Regions from separate parts of the Peribacillus sp. NPDC096622 genome, predicted to be linked through region 1. Evidence: riboswitches for the same ligand, from Rfam matches in the RefSeq annotation. Region 1 holds a riboswitch; the other holds the start of a gene.

Region 1 (8,699 bases):
TGCGAATCCGTCACGCAAATCTTCGGCTGTAATCTTTTTCTTTTCTTCCTTTTTTGTTTTTCCGTTCATTTCTTGCTCTTCCTTTACTACTACAGTGGTCGAGTCATCTTCCATTTTGATGACCGGAACCTTGAATGTATAGTGAAAAAGCCCATACCAAGCCGATAATTTAATATGTATTAGGTCATTCGTTTGGATACGTTTGTAATCGATGGACACTCTTACTTTAGTGAAAACAACAATAAGCAGCACCAAAATGAGGATACCTATAATCAACAAAAGCCACTTCATGCACCCACACCCCTTCAGCCTATCATTATCGGCATCTGCAAAAAAAATAAACCTGCAAAAGCGAAAATCACGCTCTTACAGATTTATGAATGGAAGAAATCATCTTCTGATCAACACAACGCCCGTGTCTGCAAAGACATCATGCAAAGCCTGTTTCTTCGGTAATAGGCCTGCCAAGAGATAGCCAATCCAAGTGACCTTTGAAATATAGCGGCCAATCAGCTCCCTGAACAATATCGTACCCCATGAAATGGTTTTTTTCTCTTCCTTCAATGCAACGACTTTCAGTCCAAAAATCATCTTGCCAAGGGTTTGGTTCAAGAATTTGGTCATCAAAACAAAGTATAAGAAGAATACGACCCCCGTTAAGAAGCCCTCTGCGGAGAACCAGAGGTCATCTGTCCCTTCATAAAATTTAAAGATGGGATGAATCAAAATCCGGTTCAAGCTTCCGATAACCAGTAAATCGGCTAAATAGGCCCAAAACCTCATCCAAAAACCAGCAAAATGCACTTTCTTGACTTCGTCATCATCCACTGCCTTTTTGGCTGTTGTAAATTCCTGCTGAACGGGAACCTCTTGATCTGCCATTAGATTGGATGAAGCGATTTGTTCATTATTTTCATTTCGTTCCGTCATCAATTCAGCCCCCCTATTCCGCATACAAATACATTAGGCGTGGAGAATTTGAAGAGGAAAGGATTTTTGTCAAGACTGCCGTTTCCACATCATTTCCCAACATTTTTTGCGCACCCATACTGAATAATGAACTGAAGCCTACCTCATCTGTATAACGGATAACTTGAGCATCCTTTTTACCGATATCAGTTTTCATAGCGGCAATTACATCATCCAAATGGCCGAAATCATCGATAAGATGGTTTTCTTTAGCCTGGCGTCCATCATAAATGCGTCCATCGGCAATTTCCCTTACTTCCTTCTCTGTCATACCGCGTCCGTCTGCAATGATTTTTACAAATTGATCATAGGAATTATCGATCATGTCTTGGAGTATTTCACGTTCTTCGCCTGTCATTTCCCGGGTTGGACTCATAATATCTTTGTGTGGTCCGCTTTTGATGGTTTGGAACTCAACACCATACTTCTTGGCCAATTTCTCGTAATTATACCCCTGCATGATGACTCCAAGTGAACCCGTCATCGTCTCTGGGCTTGCATAAATCTTATCGGCTGGTGCAGAAATATAATATCCGCCTGAAGCCGCCATAGACCCCATTGAAACATAGACAGGTTTTTTCACTTTCTTGATATCAAGGATCTTTTCATGAATCTCTGCACTTTCGACGACACCGCCGCCTGGAGAATTCACCCGAAGGATGATTCCTTTGATATCATCATTTTCCTCTGCCATCTTCAGCTTATCCATGAAGGCACGGTGATTGTATGTTGTTGAACTAAGTAATGAGGCTTCCCCTGTATCTTGAATCGTGCCCTCTACATCAAATACGGCAATAACATTAGTGAAATCATCGCCTTCTATGACTTCCTCGTAAAATGCACTTTCGGAAGCAAATAATTCATCAATGATATTTTCCGTATCCGCTGTAAATAGAGTAGTGGCCGCCCCTACAGCAATAGAAACAAAAAATAAAACGGCTGCGATTCCAAGTGCCGCCCAACGCTTTCCATTCATCTGTTTTCCCCCTTAAATATATGTATCCTTCTTACCATACGAACTAATAACAAAAATGTTTCATTCCATGATAAACTAAGACATATAAAATTGTAGCAAAGAATCCTCTAATTGGAAATGCATTGGTCCATTTTGCACAATTTGCATGTATCGTAAACAGGATAAAGAAAGCCCTTTCATCACCATACATACTAGGGGGGAACATGATGAACACTCGAAGGAATATTTATTTTTTCCATGCTCCTAATGCAGAGATGCTAAGCAAGGTTGAATACTTGTCAGACTTGGCGAAGCAACATTCGTATGAAGTCATCCAGGATTTCACAAAAGCAAACATCATCGTAAGCATCGGTGATGACGGCACATTCCTGCAGGCAGCCCGTAAAACCGGGTTCAGGGATGATTGTTTATATGCGGGCATTTCCACCACAGGTAACTTGAATATGTATTGCGATTTCCACTTGGAAGATACGGATAAAATGATTGATGCCATGACAAGGGAGCAAATCGAGGTGCGTAAATATCCAACCATCGCTATCCAATTGGACGATCAGCCCTCCTTTTATGCCCTTAATGAGCTCAGTATCCGGTCTTCGATCACCAAAACGTTCATCATGGATATCTTCATTGATCAACTCCATTTTGAAACTTTTCGCGGGGACGGGATCATCATTGCGACTCCGACCGGAAGCACCGCCTATAATAAATCGGTCAATGGGGCTGTTGTCGATCCCCTCCTCCCTTGCTTCCAAGTGAGCGAGCTTGCTTCCATCAATAACAATACCTATCGGACCCTAGGTTCCTCATTCATCCTTAGCGGCGCCAAGACGTTGACCGTCCACCTTGAACAAAACGGACCAAGCTATCCGATCATCGGAATGGACAATGAAGCGTTAAGCATCAATCATGTCGAAAAGGTAAAGGTCCGGTTAAGCGGTAAAGTCATCAAGACCGTTAAGCTAAAAGACAATTCCTTTTGGGAAAAGGTTAAAAGGACCTTTCTCTAAACGAAATAAAGGTACCGGATATGATAACCGGTACCTTTATATATGATAAAAATCTTTCGTATTTTGATAAAGGATTTCATAGACATCCTCAATCGGCAATCCTTTAATTGAAGCAATTTGACGTACACTGTCATGCATCATGCCGGGATGGGTCCATTTCCCATTGAAAACCCCTTCAAACGGCCATGGTCCATCCGTTTCTATCATCATCAGCTTAAGTGGGTATGCCGAAACTAATTCCTGTACTTCCCTCTCATAGCAAACATCTGGTGTAATCGAAATGCGGTAGCCCTTTTCGGCCATTCTTTCAACTGTCCGGATATCGCCTTTAAACCAATGAAAGTGTGCCTTCGTGATTTGATGCTTATCCAAAAGGTCGCAAACGATGGGTGCATCGTCATGGACGGCATGAAGGATAACCGGCTTTTCAACCTCTTTAGCTAAGGCCAGGAACCTCTCCAGTATCACTATATATGCTGAGTTATCAATATCGGGATTTTCCTGCCTTAAGTAATAGGGCAGCCCAACCTCACCTATGGCAACCATAGCTTGACTATGTTCCCGCATCCAGCTCAATAATTCGTACACTTCTTCATCACTCGGGAGGGGCTGCTCTGGATGAAAACCAAAGGCAGGCTTAATTCGTGAATCTTTGAGTGAAAGCTGATAATTGTTAATCGAAGAAGCCAAATTCATGGAAACAGTCAGCAAGGATTCCAACTGAACCTTTTCCATGTCATTCAGGATCTGCTTCCGCTTAACAACATCATACTTATCCAAATGGATATGGCTGTCGATGATTCTCAAATGTAATCGCCTCCTACTTAAGTAGTGAAAGTTGGCTTGAGTGCTGCATATAATTCTCTCTTCAAATGAAAGAACTCATCACTAAGAAGCTGTTCTTCTCTTCTTGGCCTTGAAAATGGAACTTTCACTTCTTTGATGACAGCAGCCGGTTTTGCTGATAACACATAAATTCTATCTGATAGGAAAACCGCTTCATCTATGCTGTGAGTAACAAAAAGCACCGACCTCCGATTTTCTTCCCAAACCGACAACAGCCATTTTTGCATTTGCAATCTTGTCAGTTCATCCAAGGCAGAAAAGGGTTCGTCCAGGCACATCAAGTCCTGTGGACTTAAGATACTCCGAATGAATGCGGCCCTTTGCTTCATGCCTCCAGATAATTCACGCGGATATGCTTTCTCGTACTCTTCTAAACCAGCTTTCATCAAAAGGGATTTTGCCTTTTCTTTATCTCTGATCCCAGCAATTTCACTTCCAAGCAAAACATTTTCCAATACCGTTCTCCAAGGTAAAAGGGAAGGCTGCTGAGGCATATAGCTGATATGGCCCTTTAAGCCATTTATCTTTTTACCATCCAGTGAAATGATGCCATGATCAGGCTTCAAAATGCCGCCGATCAAGTGGAACAATGTACTTTTACCGCTGCCCGATGGCCCGAGGATCGTAACAAATTCCCCATCATTCACATGGAAATTCATATTCTCTAATATATTCTGTTTACCATCGAAAGAATAGGAGACGTCTTTAATTTCGAGCTTCATCCTTTTCGCCCTCCTTTCTCTTCCAAGAAACTAAGTATTTCTCCAGGAAGGTGATGATTCCAAAAAAGATCAGGCTCATTCCCATAATGATGAAAATGGCTACAAACACCCGATCTGTCCTGAACGCTGAAGAAGCGAGAGTCATATAAACACCAATCCCCGATTTTGCCCCAAGCCATTCCGAAATAACCGCACCCATTACACTATAAGTAGCCGAAATTTTCAGGCCGGAGAAAATGAACGGGATCGAGTGAGGAAGTTCCAGCTTCCAAAATAACTGGCTTTTCCCCGCTCCCATCATCTTGAAATAATGCTTAAGCTCGTATGGTGTCTGGCGAAAACCGTCCAATGATGCAACCGCAACCGGAAAAAAACATACCAGCGAAATCACGATTAACTTAGGCAGCATGCCAAAGCCAAACCAGATCACCAATAGCGGCGCCAAAACAATGATAGGTATATTTTGTGATAGTATGAGCAGAGGATAAACCGCGTCCTTTACACCTGGAAAAAGGTGCAGAATTGCCGCGATCAATAAGCCGATGCAGCTTCCAATAAAAAAACCCGACAACGCAAGCTCCGTTGTGGATATAAGGTGTCCGTAAAGATTGCGGGACGACTCAATTCCTTCAATGAAAATGGCCGATGGAGCGGGAAGCAGCCATTCTTCAACTTTCAATAAGACTGTCACTGACTCCCATACTATCAGCAACAATAATAAAAGAAAGAAGGGAGCCCCCTTCTTCCAAATTCCCCTTCCGATCATGCCCGATATTTCTCCGTTAACGTATCCATCGTAATCCCGCTTGGCTGATATAATATTTTCACTTGGGAAATGACGTTCGGCGATCCTATTTCAATCATTCTTACATTCATTTTTTCTATCACGGCAAAAAGTTCGGAAAGCTCCCCCTCCATTGTCGTTTCAAGCGGGTGAACCTCATACTTGACACCTGATTCTTCAATGATCTTGATTGCTTCATCGACCATAGGGATGACATTTTCCCCTTTAGGAATAATTTGTATACTAATTAATGAATTGGCCATTGTATTTCCTCCTATTTTGGTAAAAATTCATTGGTAAATGCCTTTTCAGGATCGAAATCACCTTCAAGAAGCTTATTTTCAGTCATCCACTCACTGTAATTCTTCCAAATTTCAAGCTTTTGTTCACCCCATCGCGGAGCATCATCCTGATACTTGGCTGCAAGCCACTCCTGGCTTTTCTTTACTAGTTTTGCATCAAGATCCGGTGCAGACTTAATTAACATGCCTGCTGCATCATCAGGATTCTTAATCGCATACTGGTACCCTTTCGAAGCTGCATGAACGAATGCTTTAACAGTCTCGGGATTTTCTTTTATCATCTTTTCATTTGTAGTCAAAACAGGTGTATAGTAATCAAGCTTATCAGAGTATTCGGTTAAGTAAACCATATTAAGCTTTTCATTTCGCAACTCAGCCTCAATGCCTGTCCAACCATAATAAATCCAGGCAAAATCTATATCCCTTTTAACCGAAGTGAAAAAATCCATATCTCCTGTATTGACTATGTCCACTTCATTTACATCCGCATTTTCTTTTTTCATGAGTGAATCAATTATGGCCTTTTCAACCGGAGATCCCCAGCCACCATACGTTTTCCCTTCAAAATCCTTGGGAGTTTTAATGTCCTTTGCCTCAGGGGAAGCGAATCCCGAGGTATTATGCTGGATGACGGCAGCTACCGAAACAATCGGCACGCCCTGCACGCGGGCCTGCGTTATGCCCTCCTGGTAGCTCACGCCAAATTCAGATTTCCCTGAAGCGACAAGCTTATCGGCTCCAGCTTCACCTGGCATGATAATTTCCACATCAAGACCTTGATCTTTAAAATAACCTTTTTCCTTGGCTACATACAATCCAGTATGGTTTGTATTCGGTGTCCAATCGAGCACGACCGATACCTTTTTTAATTCTTCATTTTTAGATGCTTCTTCTTTTTCATTAGTTCCGCCTGCTCCGCATCCAGCCAAAAGGAACAACGAAGTTAACAGTGGTAAGAATTTATTCAAGTCATTATCCTCCTACACATCTTATAAGTTCCATATGCCGGAACATAATGGGGCTTCAGGGTCTATTCAAATACTGGATAAAAAAGCAAAAAACGCCCGAAGATGAATTCGGACGTTAACATACAAAACAGAAAATCAGTAATAATATGTTCCCTCCGCTGGCATCATCCAGATCAGGTTCAAAGAGTCAGCATCTAAAGGATGCAATCTCAGCCAGCAGTACTGGCCCCCCTACATTTCTCGCACATATGAACTTTTCTCTCTCATTATATCAATTCATAGGGAAAAAGGAATACTAATTTGCTTCTTCTCACTAATTGGAAAGGTATTCCTGGCACTTTAGGATATCTAGCAAAACAGCTTTTCGAACGAAAATCATTGGAAGCAAACTAAGTCTGCCTCTTTTCATTCCAATCATTCTTGGCTGCAACGGTGGCGGACACGTTCCAAATAGTCATTTCTTTGCAAGCATTCATATAATGTGCATTACCTGTAGACATTTTTGTTTACTGGTTTTATTAAACCCTTAATTTCATAAGCAAAAGGTGGATATGATCATGATAAAGATTAATCAAAAATGGTTAGATGTCAGTCAAATCCAACCAGGTACAGCATCTGCTAAATCGCTTGAAACTCTTCAATGCTTGGCGGAAGATTCTAACGTTTTTGAATATCGGAACTTTGGGGATTTCAATTTCGAGATACAGCTGAGGAACCGAGTCATACAGGCAGCTATTGCGTTGGATAAAAGCGGTCCGGAATTTTCCACACTTGAGGAATCTCAATCCAATCAACAATATTGGCACCTTTCAAAGGATGGCACCTTTACCCTTCAGCCAGGGATCCTCCCCCATGCTGCACTCGTTGACATTTTCATGAATGGAAGGCTTTATGCCTTCGAATGCGGGACAGCGATAGTCGTCACTTTTTTAAAGGCGATTTTGGATTTAATCGGCCCTAGGAATTTCGACTATCTTTTTTCAGATCTATTTTTATATGATTGGCGCCCTCCAAGGAATATGGCTCTTATCGTTCACCAAGGACGGGATTATTTACCAGGTGATTGCGTTTACTTCAAAAACCCTGATCACGACGAGGCAACTCCTGAATGGCAAGGTGAAAATGCGATATTATTAGGAAATGGCCTCTTTTATGGCCACGGGATCGGGATTACCACTGCACAGGGAATCATCAATGAATTGAATAGCAATAGAAAGCCGTACGCCACCATATCAGCATTCCTGACAACGCATATCATTTTCCTGGATAGTTCCTTCTATAGACAATTCCAACAAAATTTCCCCCGTGCAAAGCCCGGTAACAGTCCTGCCAGCCTTTCCGATTGTATTGTCTCTGAAATAGGTTCGAAGATATACCTCTCATGACCCTTTAGTTCCCACGCCGTAAAACCACCGGCATAAAAAAAATGCTTGGGGAGAGATCTCCCAAGCATTTTTTCTTTTCACGCCCCAATATTCCCTTTGCCTTTGAACCTGCGTGCACTTGCCTGACCCCATTTCGTTATGGATAGTGTATAAACAGCCAAGGCTGACCATATGAACAAAAAGGCTAAAAGATGTGCTTTGGTGAAACTTTCATGATAGACGAATACCCCGATCAATAAAGATAAGGTCGGAGCGATATACTGAAAAATGCCAAGCATCGATAACGGGATCTTCTCCGCCCCTTTTGCAAAATATAAAAGAGGCAATGCCGTGGCAATACCGCCGCCCACCAACAGCAAGCTTGTGCTCCCATCTGTAAAGAATTGCATTTCTGACCGGTTCATCAAGTATATCAGGTAACCCAGGGCCAGGGGCGTTACCATCATCGTTTCGAGCGTCAGCCCGATCGCCGATTCGGCCTTGATCATTTTTTTTGCCAGACCGTATAATCCAAAGGTCATGGCCAAAACAAGAGAGATCCACGGGATCGTACCGAAATGAATGCCAAGGATCAAGACTCCGATTCCTGCAAGCAGGAATGAAATGATTTGGGCCCCGCTCAATTTTTCTTTTAAGACTATCACTCCCAATAGTACACTGACTAGCGGATTGATATAATATCCAAGGCTCGTGTCGAGGATGCGGCCAGAGTTAACGGCCCATATGAACACTCCCCAATT
Region 2 (8,699 bases), on a different contig from region 1:
AAAATATGGCAAAGAGGAGGGAATTAATTGCGTGAAGTCAATGCTTCTGAAGTGGTGGGTAATAGTAAATTTGGCCGTTTCCATATAATGGTCTTTATGTGGTGTTTGTTCGCAATTACCTTCGATGGATTTGATATAGCCATGTACGGAGTAGGTTTGCCATTGATGATGGAGGAATGGAGCTTGACGCCAGTCGAAGCTGGCGGAATAGCAAGTTATTCATTGTTCGGAATGATGGTGGGAGCACTCATTTTTGCACCTTTGGCGGATAAAATAGGGAGAAAAAAAGTGCTGGCCATTTGTATATGTTTATTCAGTGTTTTTACATTACTTTCAAGTTTTGCCCCCAATCCTGCCTTTTTCTCGGTTATGCGATTTATAGCAGCCTTGGGAATGGGAGGATTAATGCCAAACGTCATCTCCTTAATGGCGGAATACTCACCCAAAAAGAATAAGGTGCTCATTGTAACCGCTATGTACTGCGGTTATTCCATCGGAAGCATACTTGCTTCTTTAATTGGAATATATGTAATGGAACAAATGAGTTGGAGGGTTTTGTATTGGATAGGGGCGCTTCCCTTACTGGCACTGCCATTCTTCATGAAGCAATTCCCTGAATCGCTTTCCTATTATGTTATTCGAAAACAAGGAGCAAAGCTTGCTGGAATCCTGAATCGCATTGATCCAGATGGCGACTATAAAGAGTCTGACGATTATGAGTTTGCCAAAGTCCAAGAAAGGGCAAAGGGCTTCCCTGTCAAGAAACTCTTCGAAAATAAGCGTACTCTCAGCACATTTGCGTTTTGGGTAGCTGCCTTTAATTGTTTACTAATGGTATACGGACTCAATACATGGTTACCCAAAATCATGCAGCAGTCCGGATACGGCCTTTCATCCAGTTTATCTTTCAATCTTATATCGGGAATAGGACAAATTGGCGGATCTATAATTGGCGGATACTTAGTTGGGAAAATAGGCCATAGAAAAGTACTTGTATCCCTCTGTGCCATAGGTACGGTCTGTTTTGTCATATTAGGATTAACCTCAAATGCAGTAGCATTATATATTCTCATCGCTTTTGGAGGAGCCTGTACAGTCGGAACGATGAATTTAGCCAATACGTATATATCCGAGTATTATCCGCGGGAGATAAGGACCACCGGGAAAGGCTGGGCCTTGGCTTTTGGTAGAATTGGAGCCATTGTTGCCCCAACATTAATAGGTTTATTGCTGGCTGCAAACTATTCGCCACAAAATGCATTCATGGCCTTCACGGTTCCGAGCATAATGGCTGCCTTGGCGTTACTCGCTGTGAAGGAGAGGTATGGCAGCTATGATAAACTACAGATTGAGGGGAATATAAAACTAAAAGCAACGTCGAATGTATAATATTGTTTTTTAGTAGATGGCCTATATGTCAGCGGACAGTCATGCAGACTAATACCTGACATATAGGCCATTTTTTAGAGAATAACAGAATTCACGAGTAAAGCGGTTGAATTCACGAGTAAAACCGCTAAACTCACGAGTAAAACAGCTGAATTCACGAGTAAAAGGGCTGAATCACGAGTAAACATCACATTCACGACGAGTAAAGCAGTTGAATTCACGAGAAAACTACTAAATGAACTCCCTTTGATCAAATTCTTTGTAGGCTATTAAACTGACGGGAAATGATGGTTGCAAGATTGACTGTTTAGTAACCCTAAATCATGAAAACTTTTCTAATACGTTTGACAATTGGATTTATCGTGTTAATATAAAGGCAAATGAAAATTAAATATACAATTTGTACCACTAGGGGTGCTTTATAGGTAAAAGGTGTTTTTACCGCAGAAGCTGAGATTAAAGTATGACTTTAAGACCCTTAGAACCTGATCTGGTTTATACCAGCGTAGGGAAGTGGGGGTCTGGAACAATACGTTTCTGTATTATTTCTTGTACAACCACTTTCTTTACGTTTAAGAAAGTGGTTTTTTGTTTGCAAAAAAAGGGGTGATAAAAGTTTTTTTCGTAACATTCATTCAAAAAATACAATTTGGAGGTCATGGACATGAAGTTTTCAGAGGAAATTCGTCAGGAAGTGGATCACATTTGGGAAGCTAGTTTTAATCACCCGTTTGTTGCAGGAATAGGAGATGGCACTCTGCCAATGGAGAGTTTTCGTTTTTATGTCATGCAAGATGCCTATTATTTATCTCATTTTGCTAGAGTTCAAGCCTTAGGGGCAGTCAAAGCTACAGATTTACATACAACAAGCAGGCTTGCCGGACATGCACAAGGAACATATGAAGCGGAGTTGAAGCTTCATGAGAATTTTTCCGAGAGATTAGGCATCACAAAAGAAGAACGGGAAAATTTCAAACCAGCCCCGACTGCTTATGCTTATACTTCCCATATGTATCGTGCGGCTTATTCGGGACATTTAGGAGATGTTATTGCAGCTATCTTGCCGTGTTACTGGCTGTATTATGAGATAGGTGAAAAGCTGCAAGGGTGCATGCCCGAAGAGCCGATTTATCAAGAATGGATAGCGGCTTACGGAGGAGAGTGGTTCCGTACTTTGGTGGAAGAACAAATTTCGAGGCTTGATGAGATTGCTGAAAAAGTAACTGATGAAGATAAGGAGAGAATGAAAGAGCATTTTATCCTTAGTAGCCAATATGAATACTCATTTTGGGAAATGGCTTATCGTTTAGAGACATGGCCTGTTCATAAGGAAACACTAGAAGTATAAAAGGAGAATGAAACAATGAAAAAAGGATTGAAATTAACGGATATATTAGTCACGATCGTGATTGCGGTTGCATTTGGAATCGTTTATATTCTTTGGGGTTCGGTTTATTATTCCGTTAAACCATTAGGGTTACATCTGGATCAACTTATTTATGGTATGTGGTTTATAGCTGGGCCAGTCGCCTTTTTAATTTTACGGAAACCGGGTGTGGCACTTTTGGCGGAGATAGCTGCAGCTTCCGGGGAATTCTTTCTTGGTTCACCATGGGGGCTGACCGTACTGTTATATGGGGTGGTCCAAGGTTTGTTTGCGGAACTGGTGTTCATGGGGTTCAAATATAAAAAATTCAATATGCCGGTGACCATTTTAGCAGCGATAGCTTCCTGCTTGGCATCGGTTATCATGGATTTTGCATACGGGGAAATAGGTGCGCTTTCTACTTGGAATCTATCGTTATTCATGATAGCGAGGTTTGTAGGTTCCATATTCTTTGCTGGTGTGACCGCCTATTATCTAGTTAAAGTCCTGGAAGCAACAGGGGTAACTAATCTTGTGCGTCCGGTTTCAAATAAAGATTATGCAGAACTTGATTAAAAGTAGAGGTTGAGGGCCATGGAACCAATCGTTTCTGTTGAAAAGTTAAGAATGAAATTTCCCGGTGATGAATCTTTGATATTCAAGGACCTATCACTATCGTTTGATCAAGGAGAAAAAGTGCTACTTTTGGGACCATCAGGATGTGGTAAGTCGACTCTTTTACAAGTGTTAAGCGGATTGATTCCGAATTCCATCGAAGTACCGATGAAAACGGAGAAATTGAAATGCCCTTCTTCGTGGGGGTATGTTTTTCAAGATCCCGATAGTCAGTTTTGCATGCCATTTGCCGATGAGGAAATTGCCTTCGTCCTTGAGAATCTTTCCGTCCCTAAAGAAGAAATGAAAGAGAAGATTCAATATCATTTCCGTAAAGTAGGATTGAACCTGGGCCATACAAGTATTGAAACATTATCAGGCGGGATGAAACAGCGTCTGGCAATCGCTTCAGTATTGGCCCTTGAACCGGAAGTTATATTTTTAGATGAACCAACCGCCATGCTTGATCCGGAAGGAACGAAAGAAATCTGGGAATTGTTGAAGGAAGTCGGACGAGACAAAACGGTTATTATCGTCGAGCATAAAATTGACCATGTTTTAGAATTCATCGAAAGAATCGTGCTTTTTAACGATGACGGTCAAATCATAGCTGATGGTCCAAGAGACACCATTCTTTCACTATATAAAAATGAAATGAAAGAACATGGAATTTGGTTCCCAGGTGTTTGGGATGAGTATATACAGAAATATGCACCCATTCGGGAACACCCATTTACAGATGATTCACCCCTTATGGATGTGCAAGGCTTTAGAGGTTTTCGGAATAAAGAGGAAAAAATCAAGGTTGAAGAGCTGAAGGTACATTCAGGTGAATGGATTGTAATCAGGGGTGAAAATGGCGCGGGGAAGAGTACTCTTTTGCATGCCTTAATGCAGTTCATAAAAACGAAAGGTAAGTATGAATTATTGGGGACCCCTATTAAAAGAGTGAAAAATCCAACGGATCATATGACGTTTGTCTTTCAAAATCCTGAGTTTCAGTTCGTTGCAAATACTGTATATGAAGAGATTGCTTATTCATTGCGTATTGATAAAAGGCCGCAACAAGAAATAGATGAGAGAGTCCGCTCATTGCTTAAAGTATTCCGCCTGAAGGCACACCGGGATAAACATCCGTTTCAATTATCAATGGGTCAAAAGCGTCGCTTAAGCGTAGCCGCCTCAATCGTAATAGACAAAAAAATCATTCTCCTGGATGAGCCGACCTTTGGACAAGATTCGAAAAATACCTTTGCATTACTGGAATGGTTTGAGGAATATCGAAGGCGCGGAATAACGGTGATCATGGTAACTCATGACGATCATATTTCAGAAAACTTTGCAACCAGGATCTGGATGGTTAAGGACGGAAACGTAATAAGTGATGAAAAAATTGCTCATTCAGGATTTGTGGAGACCAAAGTTAAAAGGAGTGTCATGTAGATGAATGTTTCAAATGCAGAAACATGGCTCCATAGAATTAATCCAAGCCTTAAACTTGGTGTGCTGATTGTGTTATGCATCGTGGCGTTATTCATTCATGACCTGAATTATATGATGAACATCACCATTGGCGTATTACTTTTATTTTTGTTTTTTACCGGGCATTCGATAATGCGCATCTTACTTTTGTCGATTCCCTTTTGTTTCATTTTTATATCCACCTCTTCTGCAATGATATTTTTCGGGCAAGGTGAGACGCTTTGGTTTGAGTGGGGCCTAATATCGATTACGGAAGAAAGTTTCATGAAGGGATTACTGGTAGGCTTTCGAGCTTTGTTCTTTGCGGCCCTTGGTTTAACTTTTTCCTTAACGACGAGACCAGTGAACTTGTTTTATTCGTTAATGCAGCAAGTTAGGCTTAAACCGAAATATGCCTATAGTTTCATGGCGGCATTAAGGCTGATTCCCATCATGATGGAGGAGTTCCAAACGATACGAAACGCGATGAAGGTACGCGGTTTCGAAAGGGGAAAAGGAATAAGATCGGTATATTTTAAAATGAAAGCCTATTCCATCCCGTTGCTATCCGGAAGCATCAGACGTGCTCACCGAATCGCGGTTGCGATGGAGGCGAAGCGATTTACAGACAGTCGGGAACGAACATACTATTATGAATTTGGGTTTTCAAAAAAGGACTATAGTTTCATTCTGTATTTTATCATCCTGCTGTTGGCCGGCTTTTATCTATCGATTCAATTCCCGTTAGTATCTATTTGATTTGATTTTATGAAATTGTAACTTTACTAGTTAGGGGTTCTAGTATGAATGCACATGAATTGCATATTATTTCTACTGGGAAACAGCCAATTGAAAAGTTTGTGGAAATCGCTTCAAACATTCAGGAACATGTTGATTTCTTTTATCTAAGGGAAAAACATATGAGTGCCACGGAACTCTATCAAGCAGTGAGTCTATTACATGATAAAAAGATTCCGCTTTCTAAGATCATCATTAATGACCGCGTGGATGTAGCCTGGGTACACAAAGTATTTGGTGTGCAATTGGCTTTTCATAGTTTAGATGCAGAAGTCGTAAAAGGAGCTTTTCCAGGATTGAATGTTGGCTGTTCGATTCATTCCATGGATGAAGCGAAAGCCGCATTCAGCAAAGGGGCCAATTACGCGATTTATGGACATGTTTTTGAAACGGATTCAAAAATCGGCCTTCCTCCTAAGGGAGTTGAGGAGCTTCATGCAATCACAAGAAATGTCAATCTTCCGATAATTGCGATAGGCGGACTCACTCCTTTCAATTGCCAAGTGGTGCTGGATGCGGGGGCACGCGGAATTGCCGTCATGTCAGGTGTGCTTGAAGCTGAAAATCCGCTTGAAGCCGTTAAAGAATATTCGAAGTCTTTGGGAAAGGAGACATAAGATGAATTCCATATATGATGCAATCATTGTTGGGGGAGGAGTAATAGGTGGATCCATTGCTTTCCAATTAGCCAAGCGAGGTAAAAAGGTCCTTTTATTGGAAAAAGACAGACTTGCCAGTAAAGCATCCAGTGCTGCAGCCGGGATGTTAGGGGCACAAGCCGAGTTAGATGCTGATAACCCGCTTTTTACATTGGCAAGCCGAAGCAGGGGGATGTTTCCTGCACTGGCGGAAGAATTAAAAGACATAAGTGGGATAGACATCGAATTAGTGAACAAGGGCATGTTTAAGGTGGCGCTAACGAATGATCAAGTAGCCGAGTTGAAGAACATGATCAGAGTCCAGCAAGAGGCGGGACTTGAGGCAGATTGGCTATCGACTGCCGAAATAAGGAAAATGGAACCGCTTTTATCGGATGAAATTAAAGGAGCTATGTTCATTCCGAAAGATGGACAAGTTTCAGCCACTAGGCTGTCGCTCGCTTTTACTGAATCTGCAGCTGCCCTTGGTGTAGATATAAAGGAATTTGTTCATGTCTCCGATTTGGTTACGGAAAACGGATGCGTAAAGGGAGTGGTCACGAACATAGGTGGATTTTCAAGTGAAAATGTCATCGTGGCAGGTGGCGCTTGGAGTGCGCTCCTCCTTGAAAGAACAGGGATGAGACTCGACAGTTATCCAGTAAAGGGAGAGTGCTTTTCCGTCCTGACCGATCGTCCATTGCTTGAAAAGACAATCTTCTCACATGGCTGCTATCTTGTGCCCAAAGTTGGCGGGAGAATCATTGTCGGGGCAACGGTAAAAGCGAACACTTTCGATGAAAAGGTAAGTCTTGACGGGATTTCTACGTTAATAGAAAGAGCAAAGCAATTGCTTCCGGCGATTAAAGGAAGCGAATTGGAAAAGGCATGGGCAGGTATACGGCCCCAAACTGGGGACGGCTTGCCGTACTTTGGTGAACATCCGGCATGCAAAGGACTTTTCATTGCAACTGGGCACTATAGGAATGGCATCCTGCTTTCTCCAATTACAGGTGTACTTATAGCGGATATTTTAGAAAGTAAGGCAAATCCAGAATGGTCCGCTTTTCGATTGGACCGTTCGATACAGCCCCTTTTAACTTAATGGAGGTGGATGAATTGGAATTGATTATTAACGGGGAAAAAATACGGATTCCTGCTGAAGAATCAACAGTTACAGGGCTTTTGCAACACTTTAATCTACATAAAAAAGTAGTGATTGTTGAATTGAATGATGAAATATTAGCAAAGGAAAGTCTAAGTGAAACACTTTTATCAAATGGAGACAAGGTAGAGATTGTACATTTTGTAGGAGGCGGATGATATGTTAAAGATTGGTTCTTATGAATTTTCTTCAAGATTATTATTAGGTACTGGAAAATATCCAAATTTCGATGTTCAAAAGCAATCAGTGGAGGTTTCGGAGACGGAAATATTAACATTCGCGGTCCGGAGAATGAACATTTTTGAAGCCAGTCAGCCCAATTTTTTAGAAAAGCTAGATTTGAAGAAATACACACTCCTTCCAAATACAGCAGGAGCTAAAACAGCCAAAGAAGCAGTGCGCATAGCCCATCTTGCAAAAGCATCTGGCTTATGTGACATGATCAAGGTTGAAGTCATTGGCTGTCAAAAAACACTGCTGCCTGATCCTATTGAAACATTGAAAGCTGCTGAAGAATTAGTGAAACTGGGATTCACCGTATTACCTTATACTTCGGATGATGTGTTGCTCGCTAAACGCCTGGAAGAAGTGGGGTGCCATGCAATCATGCCCGGAGCTTCACCAATTGGCTCTGGTCAAGGCATTATAAACCCACTGAACTTACGATTTATCATGGAACAATCAGAGGTTCCGGTAATTGTTGATGCAGGGATCGGAACACCTTCTGATGCAGCAATCGCCATGGAATTAGGGGCGGATGGCGTATTACTTAACACTGCTGTTTCCGGAGCAAAAGATCCAGTCAAGATGGCGAAAGCAATGAAACTTGCCATTGAGGCAGGACGATTGGGGTACGAAGCAGGGAGAATCGAAAAAAATGATTACGCGATTGCAAGCAGCCCAGTTGAAGGATTGAGCATTGGATGAATGAGCGTTATTCACGTCAAGAACTTTTTGGCCCTATAGGGGAAGAAGGGCAATTGAAAATTCGCAAAAAACACGTTTTGGTGATTGGAGCGGGTGCTCTAGGTACGGGAACTTCGGAAGGCCTTGTACGGGCCGGAATTGGGAAACTCACCATTGTTGACAGAGATTATGTAGAGTGGAGCAACCTTCAAAGACAACAGCTATATTGTGAAGAAGATGCACAAAAAAGAATACCGAAAGCAGTGGCAGCGAAGAATCGCTTGAATGCGCTAAATTCGGATGTAATCGTAAAACCGCATGTGGCGGATGTTTCGGTTGATGAATTGGCGAAGCTTGTTGA

What was found. A riboswitch is a leader RNA that binds a small molecule or an ion and turns the genes downstream of it on or off. The one in region 1 is predicted to bind thiamine pyrophosphate.
Region 2: linked by a shared signal. The riboswitch ahead of tenA (thiaminase II) and the one ahead of ACIQYG_RS02505 (ABC transporter substrate-binding protein) in region 1 are both predicted to bind thiamine pyrophosphate.

Annotation. Positions count from the first base shown of each region.
Region 1 covers NZ_JBIWES010000001.1:522,398-531,096, forward strand. The annotation lists gene ACIQYG_RS02465 (DUF2953 domain-containing protein) at 1-291, opposite strand, end outside; gene ACIQYG_RS02470 (RDD family protein) at 391-930, opposite strand; gene sppA (signal peptide peptidase SppA) at 944-1,945, opposite strand; gene ACIQYG_RS02480 (NAD kinase) at 2,152-2,952, shown strand; gene ACIQYG_RS02485 (TatD family hydrolase) at 2,989-3,759, opposite strand; gene ACIQYG_RS02490 (ABC transporter ATP-binding protein) at 3,777-4,520, opposite strand; gene ACIQYG_RS02495 (ABC transporter permease) at 4,504-5,286, opposite strand; gene ACIQYG_RS02500 (thiamine-binding protein) at 5,283-5,567, opposite strand; gene ACIQYG_RS02505 (ABC transporter substrate-binding protein) at 5,579-6,574, opposite strand; TPP riboswitch at 6,708-6,817, opposite strand; gene ACIQYG_RS02510 (protein-glutamine gamma-glutamyltransferase) at 7,132-7,959, shown strand; gene rarD (EamA family transporter RarD) at 8,037-8,699, opposite strand, start outside.
Region 2 covers NZ_JBIWES010000012.1:45,757-54,455, forward strand. The annotation lists gene ACIQYG_RS19615 (2-keto-4-pentenoate hydratase) at 1-1, shown strand, start outside; gene ACIQYG_RS19620 (MFS transporter) at 28-1,389, shown strand; TPP riboswitch at 1,790-1,918, shown strand; gene tenA (thiaminase II) at 2,054-2,737, shown strand; gene ACIQYG_RS19630 (ECF transporter S component) at 2,753-3,331, shown strand; gene ACIQYG_RS19635 (ABC transporter ATP-binding protein) at 3,350-4,813, shown strand; gene ACIQYG_RS19640 (energy-coupling factor transporter transmembrane component T family protein) at 4,814-5,590, shown strand; gene tenI (thiazole tautomerase TenI) at 5,635-6,246, shown strand; gene thiO (glycine oxidase ThiO) at 6,248-7,372, shown strand; gene thiS (sulfur carrier protein ThiS) at 7,387-7,590, shown strand; gene ACIQYG_RS19660 (thiazole synthase) at 7,592-8,359, shown strand; gene ACIQYG_RS19665 (thiazole biosynthesis adenylyltransferase ThiF) at 8,356-8,699, shown strand, end outside.